2 regions of the Aeromicrobium erythreum genome follow, and region 2 is predicted to be linked to the other one. Evidence: riboswitches for the same ligand, from Rfam matches in the RefSeq annotation. Region 2 holds a riboswitch; the other holds the start of a gene.
The links. A riboswitch is a leader RNA that binds a small molecule or an ion and turns the genes downstream of it on or off. The one in region 2 is predicted to bind thiamine pyrophosphate.
Positions count from the first base shown of each region.

Region 1: it holds a riboswitch for thiamine pyrophosphate, as region 2 does, so the genes downstream of both, thiM (hydroxyethylthiazole kinase) here and Aeryth_RS00865 (ECF transporter S component) in region 2, are expected to answer to the same signal.

Region 1 is NZ_CP011502.1:1,498,580-1,505,698, forward strand. Features, by position in the region: gene ilvC (ketol-acid reductoisomerase) at 1-974, shown strand, start outside; TPP riboswitch at 1,109-1,202, shown strand; gene thiM (hydroxyethylthiazole kinase) at 1,191-1,982, shown strand; gene Aeryth_RS07050 (thiamine phosphate synthase) at 1,979-2,632, shown strand; gene thiD (bifunctional hydroxymethylpyrimidine kinase/phosphomethylpyrimidine kinase) at 2,629-3,432, shown strand; gene Aeryth_RS07060 (TenA family protein) at 3,429-4,091, shown strand; gene yczR (MocR-like transcription factor YczR) at 4,081-5,511, opposite strand; gene Aeryth_RS17910 (hypothetical protein) at 5,632-5,772, shown strand; gene yczE (membrane protein YczE) at 5,760-6,380, shown strand; gene Aeryth_RS07075 (O-methyltransferase) at 6,361-6,924, opposite strand.
Region 2 is NZ_CP011502.1:171,515-178,633, forward strand. Features, by position in the region: gene Aeryth_RS00855 (Ig-like domain repeat protein) at 8-3,679, shown strand; gene Aeryth_RS00860 (hypothetical protein) at 3,884-4,237, shown strand; TPP riboswitch at 4,247-4,357, shown strand; gene Aeryth_RS00865 (ECF transporter S component) at 4,347-4,982, shown strand; gene Aeryth_RS00870 (ATP-binding cassette domain-containing protein) at 5,093-6,430, shown strand; gene Aeryth_RS00875 (CbiQ family ECF transporter T component) at 6,427-7,119, shown strand, end outside.

The sequences.
Region 1 (7,119 bases), 1.3 Mb from region 2:
AGCAGGTGGCCGTCATCGGCTACGGCAGCCAGGGGCACGCGCACGCCCTCAACCTGCGCGACTCGGGCGTCGACGTCCGCATCGGCCTCGCCCCGGGCTCCAAGAGCCGCGAGAAGGCCGAGGCCGAGGGCCTGCGCGTCCTCGACGTCGCCGACGCCGTGGAGGAGGCCGACGTCATCGTCGTGCTGACCCCCGACCAGGTCCAGCGTCACGTGTACGCCGAGTCGATCGAGCCCAACCTCGTCGACGGCGACGCGCTCGTCTTCGGCCACGGCTTCAACATCCGCTACGGCTACGTCAAGCCCCCGGCAGGCGTCGACGTGCTCCTCGTCGCCCCGAAGGCACCCGGCCACACCGTGCGCCGCGAGTTCGTCGCCGGGCGCGGCATCCCCGACATCATCGCGGTCGAGCAGGACGCCACCCAGGGCGCCTGGGACCTCGCCCTCTCCTACGCCAAGGCCATCGGCGGCACCCGCGCCGGCGTCATCAAGACGACCTTCACCGAGGAGACCGAGACCGACCTCTTCGGCGAGCAGGCCGTGCTCTGCGGTGGCATGTCGCACCTCGTGCAGGCCGGGTTCGAGACCCTGACCGAGGCCGGCTACCAGCCCGAGATCGCCTACTTCGAGGTGCTCCACGAGCTCAAGCTCATCGTCGACCTCATGTGGGAGGGCGGCATCGCCAAGCAGCGCTGGAGCATCTCCGACACGGCCGAGTACGGCGACTACGTCTCCGGACCCCGCGTCGTCGACGCCTCCGTCAAGGAGCGCATGCAGGCCGTCCTCGCCGACATCCAGGACGGCACCTTCGCCAAGCGGTTCATCGACGACCAGGACAACGGCGCCGCCGAGTTCCTCGCCCTGCGCGAGCAGGAGGCCCAGCACCCGATCGAGGCCACCGGCAAGGTCCTGCGCTCCCACTTCTCGTGGAAGCAGCAGGACGCCGACTACGTCGAGGGCTCTGCAGCTCGTTGACGCCTCCGGCGTCGGGGCAGCTCGTTGACGCCTCCGGCGTCGGGGCAGCTCGTTGACGCCTCCGGCGTCGGGGCAGCTCGCTGACGCCTGACCCACGAAGGCCCCCGTCCACCGGACGGGGGCCTTCGCTATGGTCGACGTGTCCGGGGTGCCCCGCAGGGGCTGAGATGACACCCGCCGAACCTGATCCGGTTAGCACCGGCGCGAGGGAGACACATGGATCCGACGTCTGCCGTCACGACGGCCCTGCGCGAGCGCAGCCCGCTCGTGCAGTGCCTCACCAACTACGTCTCGATGGACCTGGCAGCCAACGTGCTGTCGGCCGCGGGCGCGTCGCCCGCGATGGTCCACGACCCCCACGAGTCCGCCGACATGGCGGCGCTCGCCGACGCCGTCTGCGTCAACATCGGCACCCCGTCGCCGTCGTGGGCCGACGGCATGCGCCTGGCCGCCGAGCGGGCGCAGGTCGACGCCACGCCCTGGGTGCTCGACCCCGTCGCCGTGGGCGCGACGGCATACCGCCGCGAGCTCGTCGTCGACCTCCTGCAGCTGCGGCCCACCGTGGTGCGGGGCAACGCGGGGGAGGTGCTGGCTCTCGCCGGCGCCGTCGGCGGCTCGCGAGGCGTCGACAGCCTCGCCGCGTCGCACGACGCGCACGACGCGGCCGCGCTCGTCGCCCGCGAGCACGGGTGCGTCGTCGTGGTGAGTGGCGAGGTCGACGTCGTGACCGACGGCGACCGCACGCTCCACGTGGTCGGCGGGCACCGGTGGATGCCGATGATCACCGCGCTCGGCTGCTCCTCGAGCGCCCTCGTCGCGGCGGCCTGCGCGGTCGTCGACGACCCGCTCGATGCGGCTGCGGGAGCCATGGGACTGCTGGCTGCTGCGGGCACGTCGGCCGCCGCGGTCGCACAGGGTCCGGCCAGCCTGCGGGTCGCGCTCGTCGACCGGCTGGCCGACCCCGACGGGCTCGAGCTCGTCGGGCGCGTCCGTCCGGTGCCGGCATGAGCGGCGTCCCCGACCTGCGCCTCTACCTCGTGACCGACCCGTCCTTCGGCGCCGACCTGCGTCGCGTGGTCGTCCCCGCGGTCGAGGGTGGCGTCACCTGCGTGCAGGTCCGCGACAAGCAGGCCACCCCGGCCGAGGTCGAGGCCCAGGTCAAGCTGCTGCGCGACGCCCTCGTCGGCTCGGGGGTGCCCGTGCTCGCGAACGACCACGTCGTCCCGGGGGCCGACGGGGTGCACGGCGGTCGCGCGGACGCGCACCCCACGGTGCTGCGGTCGGCGGCCGGTCCCGACGCGGTCGTCGGCTGGTCGGTCGACACCCTCGCGCAGCTCGACGACGCGTCGGCCCTCGCCGCGTGCACCTACCTCGCGGTGAGCCCCGTCCACGACACGCCGACGAAGCACGACACGGCACCGGCCTTCGGCCTCGCCGGCGTGGCCTCGGTGACGGCACGGGTCGGCGGACGGCTGCCGGTCGTCGGCATCGGTGGCCTCGACGAGACCACGGCCGGCCCGGCCGTGCGGGCCGGCCTCGACGGCGTGGCCGTGGTGCGTGCGGTCGGCGCCGACCCCGACCCGCGTGCGGCCGCCGCCCGGCTGCGTCGGGTCGTCGACGTCGCACTCGCAGCCCGACGCGAGGACGTGTCGGCATGACGGGTCGCGAGCCGGTGGTGCTCACCGTCGCAGGCTCCGACCCGTCGGGGGGAGCCGGGATCCAGGCCGACCTCAAGACGGCCACGGCGCTCGGCGCGTACGCGGCGACCGTCGTCACCGCCGTGACGGTGCAGGACACGACCGGGGTCCGCGCCGTGCACGAGGTGCCGCTCGACGTCGTCCGCGGCCAGCTCGAGGTCGTCCTCGAGGACCTCGACGTCCGGGCGGTCAAGGTCGGCATGCTGGGCTCGCCGGCGTTGGTCGAGCTGGTCGCCGAGCTTCTCGCCGACGTGCCCGCGCTCGTCGTGGACCCCGTGATGGTCTCGACGTCGGGCCACCGGCTGCTGCCGCGGGACGCCGAGGCGGCCCTGCGCGACCTCCTCCTCCCGAGCGCGACGCTGGTGACGCCGAACCTGCCGGAGGCCTCCGTGCTCACGGGCCTCGCCGCGCAGACCGACCCCGGCGAGCTGGGGCGGGCACTGCTCGCGCTGGAGCCTGGTGCCGTCCTGCTCAAGGGCGGTCACGGCGACGGTCCGGCGAGCGACGACCTGCTGGTCGACCGTCGCGGCAGCACGTGGTTCCGGGCGCCCCGGATCGACACGCCCCACACCCACGGCACGGGATGCACGCTCTCGGCCGCGGTCGCGACGCGGCTGGCCCTGGGCGACCCGCTGGCCGACGCCGTCGGGGCCGCCAAGGCCTACCTCGGCGAGGCGCTCGCGTCCGGCGCGGCCCGCCAGGTCGGTCGCGGCCGTGGTCCCGTCGACCACCTCGTCCGGCTCCGGGAGACGACGGCATGACGACCGCGTTCTCCGCACGGGCCTGGGCGCACGTGGCCGACCGCTACGCCGACGTCTGTCGCCACCCGTTCGTCACCGGCCTGGCCGGCGGCACGCTGCCCGACGCCGTCTTCGCCCACTACCTGGCCGACGACGCGCACTACCTCGTCGGCTACGCCCGCACCCTCGCGCGCATCGCGTCGCGCCTGCCCGACGTCGACGACGTCGGTGCGTGGGCCGGCTTCGCCGCCGGTGCCGTCGAGGCCGAGCGCTCGCTGCACGTGGGTGAGCTCGCCCGGCGCGGCGTCGAGCCGGCCACGCACGTCCCGACCAGCGCGTGCCGCGACTACGTCGACGCGCTCGCCCGTCATGCCGAGGAGTCGCCGGTCGAGGTCGCGGTGGCGGCGGTCCTGCCGTGCTTCCGGGTGTACGCCGAGGTCGGGCGGCACCTCGCGTCGACCGCGGGCGACCTGGACGCCCATCCCTACGGCGCGTGGATCGCCACGTACGACGACCCCGCCTTCGAGGCGTCGGTCGCCCGGGCCGAGGCGACGGCCGACCGGCTCGCCGCCGACAGCCGGTACGTCGCCGAGATGCTCGAGGCGTACGCGGACGCGACCGACCGCGAGTGGCACTTCTGGGACGCCTCGTGGCGCGCCCCCGACGGGACTAGGCGATGAGGTCGACGGCCGGCCCGGCGGTGTGGCAACGCCGCCCCGACACCACGACCGACCACGCACGCGCGAGCCGCTCGACGGCCTCGACGCCGACGTGCTCGGGGGCGGTGCACGGCAGGCGCAGACGACGTTCGCCGGCGCTCGGTGCGCCGAGCGTGAACCGCGGGCCGGGCGTGAGGTGCAGCCCCTCCTGCGCCGCCGCGGCCACGAGCAGGCTCGACGAGCGGCTCGGCAGGCCGACCCACAGGTTCGGCCCGCCCGGGGGCACCGGGACCTCCCAGTCGGGCAGCCGCTCGCTCAGCGCGCCGACCAGCGCCGCCCGCTGACCGCGCAACCGGGCGACGGTCTCCTCGAAGAGGTGCGTGTGGTGCCGCAGGACCTCCGCGGCCACCAGCTGGTCGAACGCAGCGGTCCCGAGGTCGTGACGCATGCGCGACTGCAGCAGCGCGGTGACGTGGCGCCGCGGAGCGCGGATCCAGCCGATCCGCAGGCCGCCCCACAGCACCTTCGACAGGGAGTCGACGACGATCGCGTCGGGGTCGTGGGCGGCGTACGACGTCGGCAGTCCGTCGCCGGAGAGGTCCAGGCGACGCATCGACTCGTCGACGACCGTCAGCACGTCGTGCCGTCGCAGCGTCCGGGCGAGCCGCAGCCGCGTGCCCTCCGGCATGACCGCACCGGTCGGGTTGTGGAAGTCGGGGATCAGGTACGCGGCGTCGACGTGCGGGGCCTTCGTGCTCGCCGCCTCCAGGTCCCACGGGTCGTCACCGATCGGCAGGGGAGCGGTCCGGTAGCCGAACCCGGTCAGCGACTCGACCCCGTGCGGGTACGACGTGCCCTCGACGAGGAGTCCGGCCCCGGGTCGACCGAACGTGCGCCCCACCAGCGAGATCGCGCCCTGGGCGCCGTTGGTGACGATGATCTGGTCCGGGTCGGTCGGGATGCCCGCCCGGGCGTACTCGGCGGCGACGAGCTCGCGCAGGGCGGGAAGGCCGTCGGGCAGGTAGCCGGTGGTCGTGAGCAGCGACGGCAGCTGCTCCGCCGCCGCCTGGAAGGCACGGGTGAGCCCGGAGGGCCCGGTCGGTGCCGAGAACGTCATCGCGATGGTGTCGGGGTCGTCGGGGTCGACGATCAGGCTGCTCGCGGTGGCCGACGTGGTGGGCACCCTCAGCACGCTGCCGCTGCCCTGGCGCGAGTGCAGGACCCCGCGGCGGCGCAGCTCGTCGTACGCCCGCGTCGTGGTGGTGCGGCTCAGGCCCATCGCCTGGGCCAGGGCGCGCTCGCTCGGCAGCCGGGTGCCGTCGAGCAGTCGACCGTCGACGACGAGCAGGCGGATGCTGTCGGCGAGCGTGCGGTACGCGGGACCGTCGGGGAGCGTGCCGATCAGCGCCGCGAGCCGGAAGGCGGAGGTACGGGGGTCCACGCGCCCAGCATGCCGCCTCAATGGACCCGGGCGAAAGGGCCACTTCAGCCGAAGTGGCCGCAGCCACCGTGTCTGAAGTGGCTCTGTCGCACGAGGCCACCCGGGCTCGACCCTGGTCCCATGCTCCTCGTCCTCCTGCTGCTCCTGGCGTGCGTGCCGTCGGGGCTCGGTCTGCGCGCCGTGTCCCGCGACGGCTACGGCATGCGTCCGCCCCCGGCCTCGCGCCACGACCAGGAGGGGACGCGCACATGGCCGCGATGACCCGCCGCCTCGCCCAGCTCGTCCTCGGCCTGTGGCTCTACGGCGCCACCATGGCGCTGATGGTGGAGTCCGGGCTCGGCCTCGACCCCTGGGACGTGTTCCACGAGGGACTGACCCACCACCTGCCGCTGACCTTCGGGCAGGTCGTGATCCTGGTCGGTGCCGTCGTGCTGCTCCTCTGGGTGCCGCTGCGCCAGCGCCTCGGCATCGGCACCGTGCTCAACGTGCTGCTCGTCGGTGTCGCGGTCGACGTCACGCTCGCGTGGCTGCCCACGCCCGACCACCTCGCCATCCAGGTGGCCTTCCTGCTGCTCGGCGTCGTGGGCAACGGCCTGGCCGGCGCGCTCTACATCGGCGCCGACCTCGGGACCGGCCCGCGCGACGGGCTCTGGACCGGGCTCGTGCGTCGCACGGGCCGCAGTGTGCGGCTGGTGCGCACGGCACTGGAGCTGACCGTGCTCCTCGTGGGCTTCGCGCTCGGGGGGACCGTGGGGATCGGCACCGTGGTCTACGCCCTCGTGATCGGGCCCGTCGTGCAGATGTTCCTGCCGCTGGTGCAGGTGCGCCGCGTCCGCGAGCCTCGCGGGCTCAGCGTCGCGTCGCGATGACGAGGGACGCACCCTCGTCGATGAGCAGCTCCACCGCGGCGAAGCGCTCGTCGGTGAGCCACTGCTCGCGCACCACGTCGACCTGGCCGTCGACGATCGGCGGCCAGTGGACGGACGGGACGAAGTCGTCGAGGACCGCGATGCCGCCCGGCTCGAGGAGGTTCGCGAGGACGTCGATCTGCTCCATGACCTCGCGGACGTCGACGAACAGCAGGGAGAACGGGGCGTGCTCCTCGAGCGCCGACCAGTCGCCCGCCACGATCTCGACGTTGTCGACGTCGGCGAAGATCTGCTGCACGTCGCCGGCGAGCGAGGGGTCGAGCTCGGCGCTCACGATGCGCGCCTCCTTGCGGGCACCGCTGGAGAGCCACGCGGAGCCCACGCCCGTGCCGGTGCCGAGCTCGGCCAGCGTGCCGGCGCGCGAGGCGGCGAGCGCGGCCAGGAGCCGGCCGGTCTCGTGCCGCGTCGAGGTGATGAACCCTCGCTGTCGCGCAAGATCGAGGGACCGGGCGACGAGGTCGGGGATCTCCGCAGGCGCACTCACCCGGTCAGTGTGTCACCGCCGTCACGTCGCCCCAGCGGCGACGTCTCACCGACCGAGACACACCGCACGGCGCTCCCGACGCGGCGACGGACGGCGGGTAGGGTGGTCGACATCATGCGGAAGCAGCTCGTAGTCATCGCTTGCCGCGGCGGGGCCTCCTAGGGCCACACCCTGCCGCGGAGTCCAGGCGTTGGC
Region 2 (7,119 bases):
CGCATCCATGCGACGGGTCGCCGGCGGTCTGCTGACCGCCACCTTGACCGCGACCTTCCTGGGAGCCCTGGGCACCACGAGCGCCATCGGCGCCACCGTGGCGTCGGGCTCCGACTTCAGCGTCGAACGCGCTCCGGGCGGCTACGCCGTCACGCTCGAGCTCGACACCCCCCTGCCCGTCAAGGACGACGCCCCGACGCTCGTCGTCGACGGCAAGGACATCGGCATCGCCACCGAGTCGCCGAAGGGCGACACGCTCACGGTGCTGACCAGCGACCCCGCCGTCGCCGACGCGTCCAGCGTCGAGGCCGGCTGGGCGAGCCGCAGCGCCTCCGCGAAGGCCGAGCGCACCGGAGAGGTGGCGCAGCCCGAGGACCTCGCCGACCCAGCGACCCTGGAGACGCTCGACGCGAACCCCGCGTCGACGGGCACCTACGAGTACACGCAGGCCGACTACGACTTCGGCACCCAGTCGGTCGCGCTCGCCAACATCGGCGGCGTGCGCGGTGAGATGCAGGGTCGGCTCTACCTGCCCAAGACGGGCGGGAAGCGCCCGGTGGTCCTGCTGCTGCACGGGCGCCACTCCACCTGCTACGCCGAGGGCAGCTCCAGCGCGTCGCTGGCGTGGCCGTGCTCCGGCACGCGTCCGCTGTCGATCCCGAGCTACGCCGGCTACGACGGCACGGGCCAGGCCCTCGCGAGCCACGGCTATGCCGTCATCTCGATCTCGGCCAACGCCGTGAACGCCAACGACAACCCGCGCTCGCCCGACCAGGGCGCGCAGGCGCGCGGCCAGCTCGTCCTCGACACCCTGTCGCTGCTGCGCAAGGCCGACGCCGGCCAGCCGGTGACGCTGCACGACGACGCCCGCGACCTCGACGTCACCCTCGACGACGCGCTGCAGGACCCGCTCACCGCGGCCGACCTGCAGGGCCGGTTCGACCTGTCCGACGTGGGCCTCATGGGTCACTCGCGCGGTGGTGAGGGCATCACCTCGGCGGCCACGCTGAACGCGGCGCTCGACGAGCCGTTCGGCATCAAGAGCCTCCTGCCGCTCGCGCCCGTCGACTTCGGTCGCATGACGGTGCCGAACGTGCCGCTCAACGTCGTCCTGCCGTACTGCGACGGCGACGTGTCGAACCAGCAGGGTCAGCACATGCTCGACGACTCGCGCTACGCGTTCGACGACGACGCGCTGCGGGCCGGCACCTGGGTCATGGGCGCGAACCACAACTTCTTCAACACCGTCTGGACGCCCGGGAAGTTCCCGGCCGGCGTCAGCGACGACTGGGGCGCCACGTCGACCAACCAGACCTGTGGTCCGGTCCCGGCCGTCGCCGCGACGTCGATCCGCCTGTCGGCCGACGCCCAGTACGACCTGGGCACGGCGTACATGGCCGGCTGGTTCCGGCTGACGCTCGGTGACGAGAAGCAGTTCCTGCCGATGTTCGACGGCTCGGGCACGCGCCCGGAGGTCGTCGGCAACGCCGACGTCCGCACCGTCACGACCGCGCCCTCGTCGGCGCGCTCGACGCTGACGTCGTTCGAGTCGACCAGCTCGCTCGTGCGCACCTCGGGCCTGGCCACGGCGCAGCCGTGCGCGAGCCTGACCGGTCGCACCATCCCGGCCGCGGCCCCCGCCTGCTCGACGCTCGCGTCGTCGCAGGTGCCGCACTGGACGCCCGCCAGCAACGGCGGCAACGTGCCTGCGACGCCCGTCACCCGGTTCACCTGGACCGGCGACACGGGAGCCGTGCTGGTGACGGTGCCGAAGGCCAAGCGCGACGCGACGGGCTTCGACCGGCTGTCGCTCAAGGTGGCCGCCGACGAGACCGTCGTGACCGGCACCGACCTGACCCTGGCGGTCAAGGACGGCTCGGGCGCGACGTGGTCGTCGAAGGTCTCGGCGCTCAACCCGTACGCGCTCGTGCGGCTGCCGGCGCCGTCGGACTCGACGACGACGGTGCTCAAGAAGATCGTGCTGCAGCAGGTGAACGTGGCGACCTCGACGCTGAAGGATGCCGGGCTCGACGTGTCCGACGTGCGCGAGGTGCGGCTGACCGCGGCAACGGGCGCCGACGCGACGACCACGGGGGCGGCGTACCTGTCCGACCTCGCGTGGGAGTCGTCCTCCCTCGGGACGCCGACGGTGAAGAAGGAGAACACCGTCAACGTGTTCGCGACCGCCGTCGAGGAGGGCGCCTCGGCCGGTACCGCCGACGTGGGCGTCTACCTCGCCCAGCCGGCGACCAAGCCGGTCGTCGCCTACGTCAGCGTCCTGGGCTCCGCCTCGGGCCGCGCCGGCATCGCGATGGAGAAGGTCACCTTCGCGCCCGGCGAGACGTGCAAGGTCGTCACCGGGTCGATCCTCGGCGACAGCCTGGCGTCGACGTCGGCGAGCACCGCGGTCAAGGTCTCGGCGATCAACACCTCCGGGGCGGTCATGGGTGCCAAGGCGTTCGGTTACCTCACGGTCCGTGAGGACGACGGCGTCACCGGCTCGGCCACGGCGCTGCCGCCGGTCGGCGCGCAGGGCGACCCGTGCGAGGAGCTGGCGCGCTCGACCGAGGTCGGCGCCGTCACGGTCGACGACCCCACGCCCGCCCCGGGTGGTGCGGTCACGCTGACCGCGTCGGGCTACCGGTCCGGCGAGGGCGTCACGTTCTCGCTCGGCTCGAGCACGCTCGGCACCGCCATCGCCGACCCGTCCGGGGTGGCCGTGCTCAGCGCGACCGTCCCGGCCGACGCCGCGATCGGCGAGGCGACCGTCAAGGCCGTCGGCGCGGGCTACGGCCTCACGTCGACGGGCTCGCTCGAGGTGCTGACCGAGACGTCCACGTCGCTGGCGATCGACCCGGAGCTCCCGGCGATCAACCAGCCCGTGACGCTCACGGCCACGGTCACCGGCGGCGACGGCGGCACCGTCACCTTCGCCGACGGCGACACGGTGCTCGGCTCGTCGGTGGTCGAGGGCGGCACGGCCAGCCTCGCGGTGCCGGGCTTCAAGGCCGGCTCGCACGAGCTGGTCGCGTCTCTCGCGAAGACGGCGACCGCGCAGGCGTCGCAGTCGGGTGCGGTCTCGTTCACCCTCACCAAGGGTGCCTCGACGATCGCGCTGGTCATGGCGTCGGCCGAGAGCACCTTCGGCGACCCGCTGAAGGGTGCCGTGGCGGTCGCCGGGGCCGACGAGGGCACGGTGACGGTCACCGTCGCCGGGACGCCCGTGACGGTCACGCTCGACGCCCAGGGCACGGGACGCTTCGAGCTCCCGGCCACGCTGAAGGTCGGCTCGCACACGGTGAGCGCGGCCTTCGACGGCACCGACGAGGTCGAGGCGAGCGGCACGGCCACGGCCGACGTCACCGTCGTGAAGCGGGCGTCGACGACGGTCACGAACGCGACGTCGTCGGTCAAGCGGAGCGCGACGTACCGGGTGCGCGCGACGGTCTCGCCGACCGTGGCGGGCGTCGACCCGTCGGGCTCGGTGCGGGTGTACGTCAAGGCGCCTGGCGCCAAGTCGTTCACCTGGGCCAAGACGGTGCGTCTGTCCGGCGGCACGGTCGTGACCACGCTCAAGGCGCCGAGGACGAAGGGCACGCTGTCCGTCCGCACGGTCTACGTGGGTGACGGCTCCTTCACGGGTAGCACCAGCGCGACGAAGGGGGTGCGCATCCGCTGACGCGCTGAGCACGCCGACGGGCGTCCGGTCCACCACGGACCGGGCGCCCGTCGTCCGTCCGTGCGATCGACGACGCTGCTCGTGGCGTCGCGCGACGGTGTCGGTCTACGGTCGGGGCGGGTTCGTCGACGGGCGCAGGGGGAGGGCCATGGTGGTAGGAGCGAGGGTCGACCCAGTCCGTGGCGCGCCGACACCTGACGGCTCGTGACTGCTCAGAAGGCGTGGGTCGTCGAGCTGGGCCCCGACGAGGACACGCTGGAGCCTGCGATCGTCGTCGGCACGGAGGAGGAGGCGAGGCGGCGACTGGAGCAGGCGCACGAGGGCGCTCCGCACCTGCGCAACCTCGCCCAGGACTGGCCCCTGCGCTCCACCACGCCGATCGGCCCCGACGAGCGCCGGACCGTGCACCTCCTGCTGGGCGCCGAGGACTCCCTCGAGGTCTTCGACGACGCAGTGGAGGCCGAGCTCGCACGGCGACGATGCTCGACGCCGGCGCGTGTCGTGGCGGCCGTGACCAACACCTGGCTCGGCGCGCCGCCGGAGGCGCGACGACGCTAGGGTGGACCTCACCAACGACAGGGGAGCGCCACCGCAGAGGGCGCTGAGAGTGCGGAACAGCCGCAGACCCTTGAACCTGCTCCGGTTAGCACCGGCGAAGGGAGTCACGATGAGTAGTTCTGCATCCACGCGTCCGTCCACCGAGGGTCGTCGAGCCCTCTGGCACCGCGCCATCGACCTCGCGGTGATCGTCGCGCTCGGTCTCGCGTTCGGTGTCATCTTCTGGGCCTGGGGGAAGCTCTACGGAGCCATCGATCTCGGAGTCACCCTCGGCTACCCGCCTCTGAGTGGTCTGCTGGCCGGGCCTTGGCTCATGGCCGGCATCGTGGGCGGCTTGATCGTTCGGCGACGAGGGGCGGCCTTCGGCACCGAGCTCCTCGCCGCATCCGTCTCCATGTTCGTGCTCGGCGGCACCGAGTGGGGGTTCACCGTCGTGCTGGCAGGGATCGCCCAGGGAGCGGGCGCCGAGCTCGCCTTCGCGCTGGGGCGCTACCGACGCTTCGGCGTGGGGGTGGCCATCCTCGCCGGTGCGCTCGCTGCTGTGGTCGAGAGCTTCTACGAGTGGTACTTCTACTACCCCGACTGGGACATGGCGTACAAGCTCGCGTACCTCGGCTTCTTCGCCGCGTCGGGCGCCCTCGTCGGTGTGCTCAGCTGGCTGCTGGTGCGTTCTCTCGCGCAGACGGGTGCGCTCGACTCGTTCGGGGCCGGTCGCGAGGCAGCGGGCGAGGACGTGCGGGTCTGACCGCCGTCCGCCCCGTCGCGGCTCGGCTCGACGGGTTCGGGTGGCGGCCGGTCGGCAGCCCCCGTCCCGTCGTGGCCGGGCTCGACCTCGACATCCCCGCCGGGCAGCGGGTGCTGCTGGCAGGGCCGAGCGGCGCCGGGAAGTCGACGCTGCTGCTCGCTCTCGCGGGGGCTCTCGGGGAGTCCGTCCCGGGCGACGTCGCCGGCGGCGTCCACCTCGACGCCGGTCCTGCCTCGCAGTCCGTCGTCGGCCTCGTCACCCAGCGACCCGGCGATGCCGTTGTGGCCGGTCGGCTCGGCCGCGACGTCGCCTTCGGGCCGGAGAACCTCGGGCTCGACCGCGAGGAGACCTGGCGCCGCGTCGACGCGTCGCTGGCCGCGGTCGGCCTGCACCAGGGCCGAGAGCACCCGACGAACGCCTTGTCCGGTGGTGAGCTCCAGCGGCTCGCCCTGGCCGGCGCGCTCGCGCTGCGTCCCGGCCTGCTGCTCCTCGACGAGCCGACGGCGATGCTCGACGACGCCTCGGCAGGTGCCGTGCGCACGGCCGTCGCCGACGTGGTGGCCTCCTCGGGCGCGACGCTCGTCGTGGTCGAGCACCGCCTGAAGCCGTGGCTCGACCTCGTGGAGCGCGTCGTCGTCCTCGACGCGACGGGCGCGGTGGTGGCCGACACCGACCCCGGCACCTTCGTCTCCGAGCACCGAGAACGCCTGGGGTCGGCGGGCGTGTGGATGCCAGGTCTGCCGGCACCCGCACCGCTGCGTCCACCGGAGGAGCTCGTCGTTCCGCACGATCCGCCGTGCGCGGTCGTGACGTCCTCGCTCCTCGTCGAGCTGGTGCGACGTTCCTGGTCGGGAAGCACGCGCACGCGGGCGCTCGAGGACGTCGACCTGTGGCTGGACGCAGCAGCAGCGCACGCGCTGGTCGGTCCGTCCGGGGCGGGCAAGTCGACCTTGCTCGCCGCCTGCGCCGGACTCCAGAGACCGACCGCGGGGCGGGTGCGTCGTGGAGAGATCGACCTCCACCGTCTTTCGTCCTCGGCACTCGCGGCGGTGTCCGGCTGGGTGCCGCAAGCGCCTGAGCACGGGATCCTGACGTTGCGCGTGCGCGACGAGGTGGCCCTTACGTCGCAGCGGCTCGGCCGGTCGGTCGACGTCGACGGCGTGCTCGACCACCTCGGTCTCGCACACCTGGCCGACCGCAACCCGTACCGACTCTCCGGTGGTGAGCAACGCCGCCTCGCCCTGGCCGCTGCGCTCGCGCACCGGCCGGCCGGCGTGCTGCTCGACGAGCCGACGGTCGGGCAGGACCGACTGACCTGGGCTGCCGTCGCAGGATGGTGGCGCTGCGCCGCGGATGCCGGAGCGGTCGCGGTGGCGGCCACCCACGACGCCGACCTCGTGGCGCTCGCCGACCACGTGCACCGACTCGACTCGGGGCGTCTGGGATGAGCGTGACCACCGCCCCGAGCGGCCTTCGTGCACTGCTCCCACGCGTCAATCCGCTCGCGCTCGTCGTGGTCGGGGTCGCATCGGTCCCGGGGTCGTTGGCCGTGCGGACGCTGCCGATCGCGCTCGTGACGCTCGCTCTGTACGCCGTCTTCGTGCTCGCTGTCGTGCCGTCGATCAGGTACGCCCTGCTCTGCCTGGGTCTTGCCGTCTTCGCCGGGCTGACCGTCGCCTACTCGACGTGGCGCCTCGGCGGCCGCGACGAGGTGGTGGCGCTGACCGCCGGTCTGCGCATCGTCGTGCTCGCCTGGCCCGGGGCGGTCGTCGCCGCGTTCGTCGATCCGGCACGCCTCGGCGACCACCTGGCGCAGGACCTGCGTCTGCCCGCTCGTCCCGTCGTCGCGGTCACGTCGGCGCTCCAGCAGGCGGCAGAGCTCATGGCCACGTGGCAGCAGCTCGTCCGCGCGCGCCGTGCTCGCGGAGCGTCGGCGGCGGGCGGACCTGTGGCACGGTGCCGGTACGGCGCTGGTCTGGTGTTCGCGCTGCTGGTGTCGTCGCTGCGGGGCGCCTCACGGCATGCGGTGGCGCTCGACGCACGAGGTTTCGCCGCAGCCTCGGAACGCACGTGGGCCGAACCGGCCGGGTGGTCGGTCCTGGACGTGGCCGTCGCCGTGGTGGGCGTCCTGCTGGCC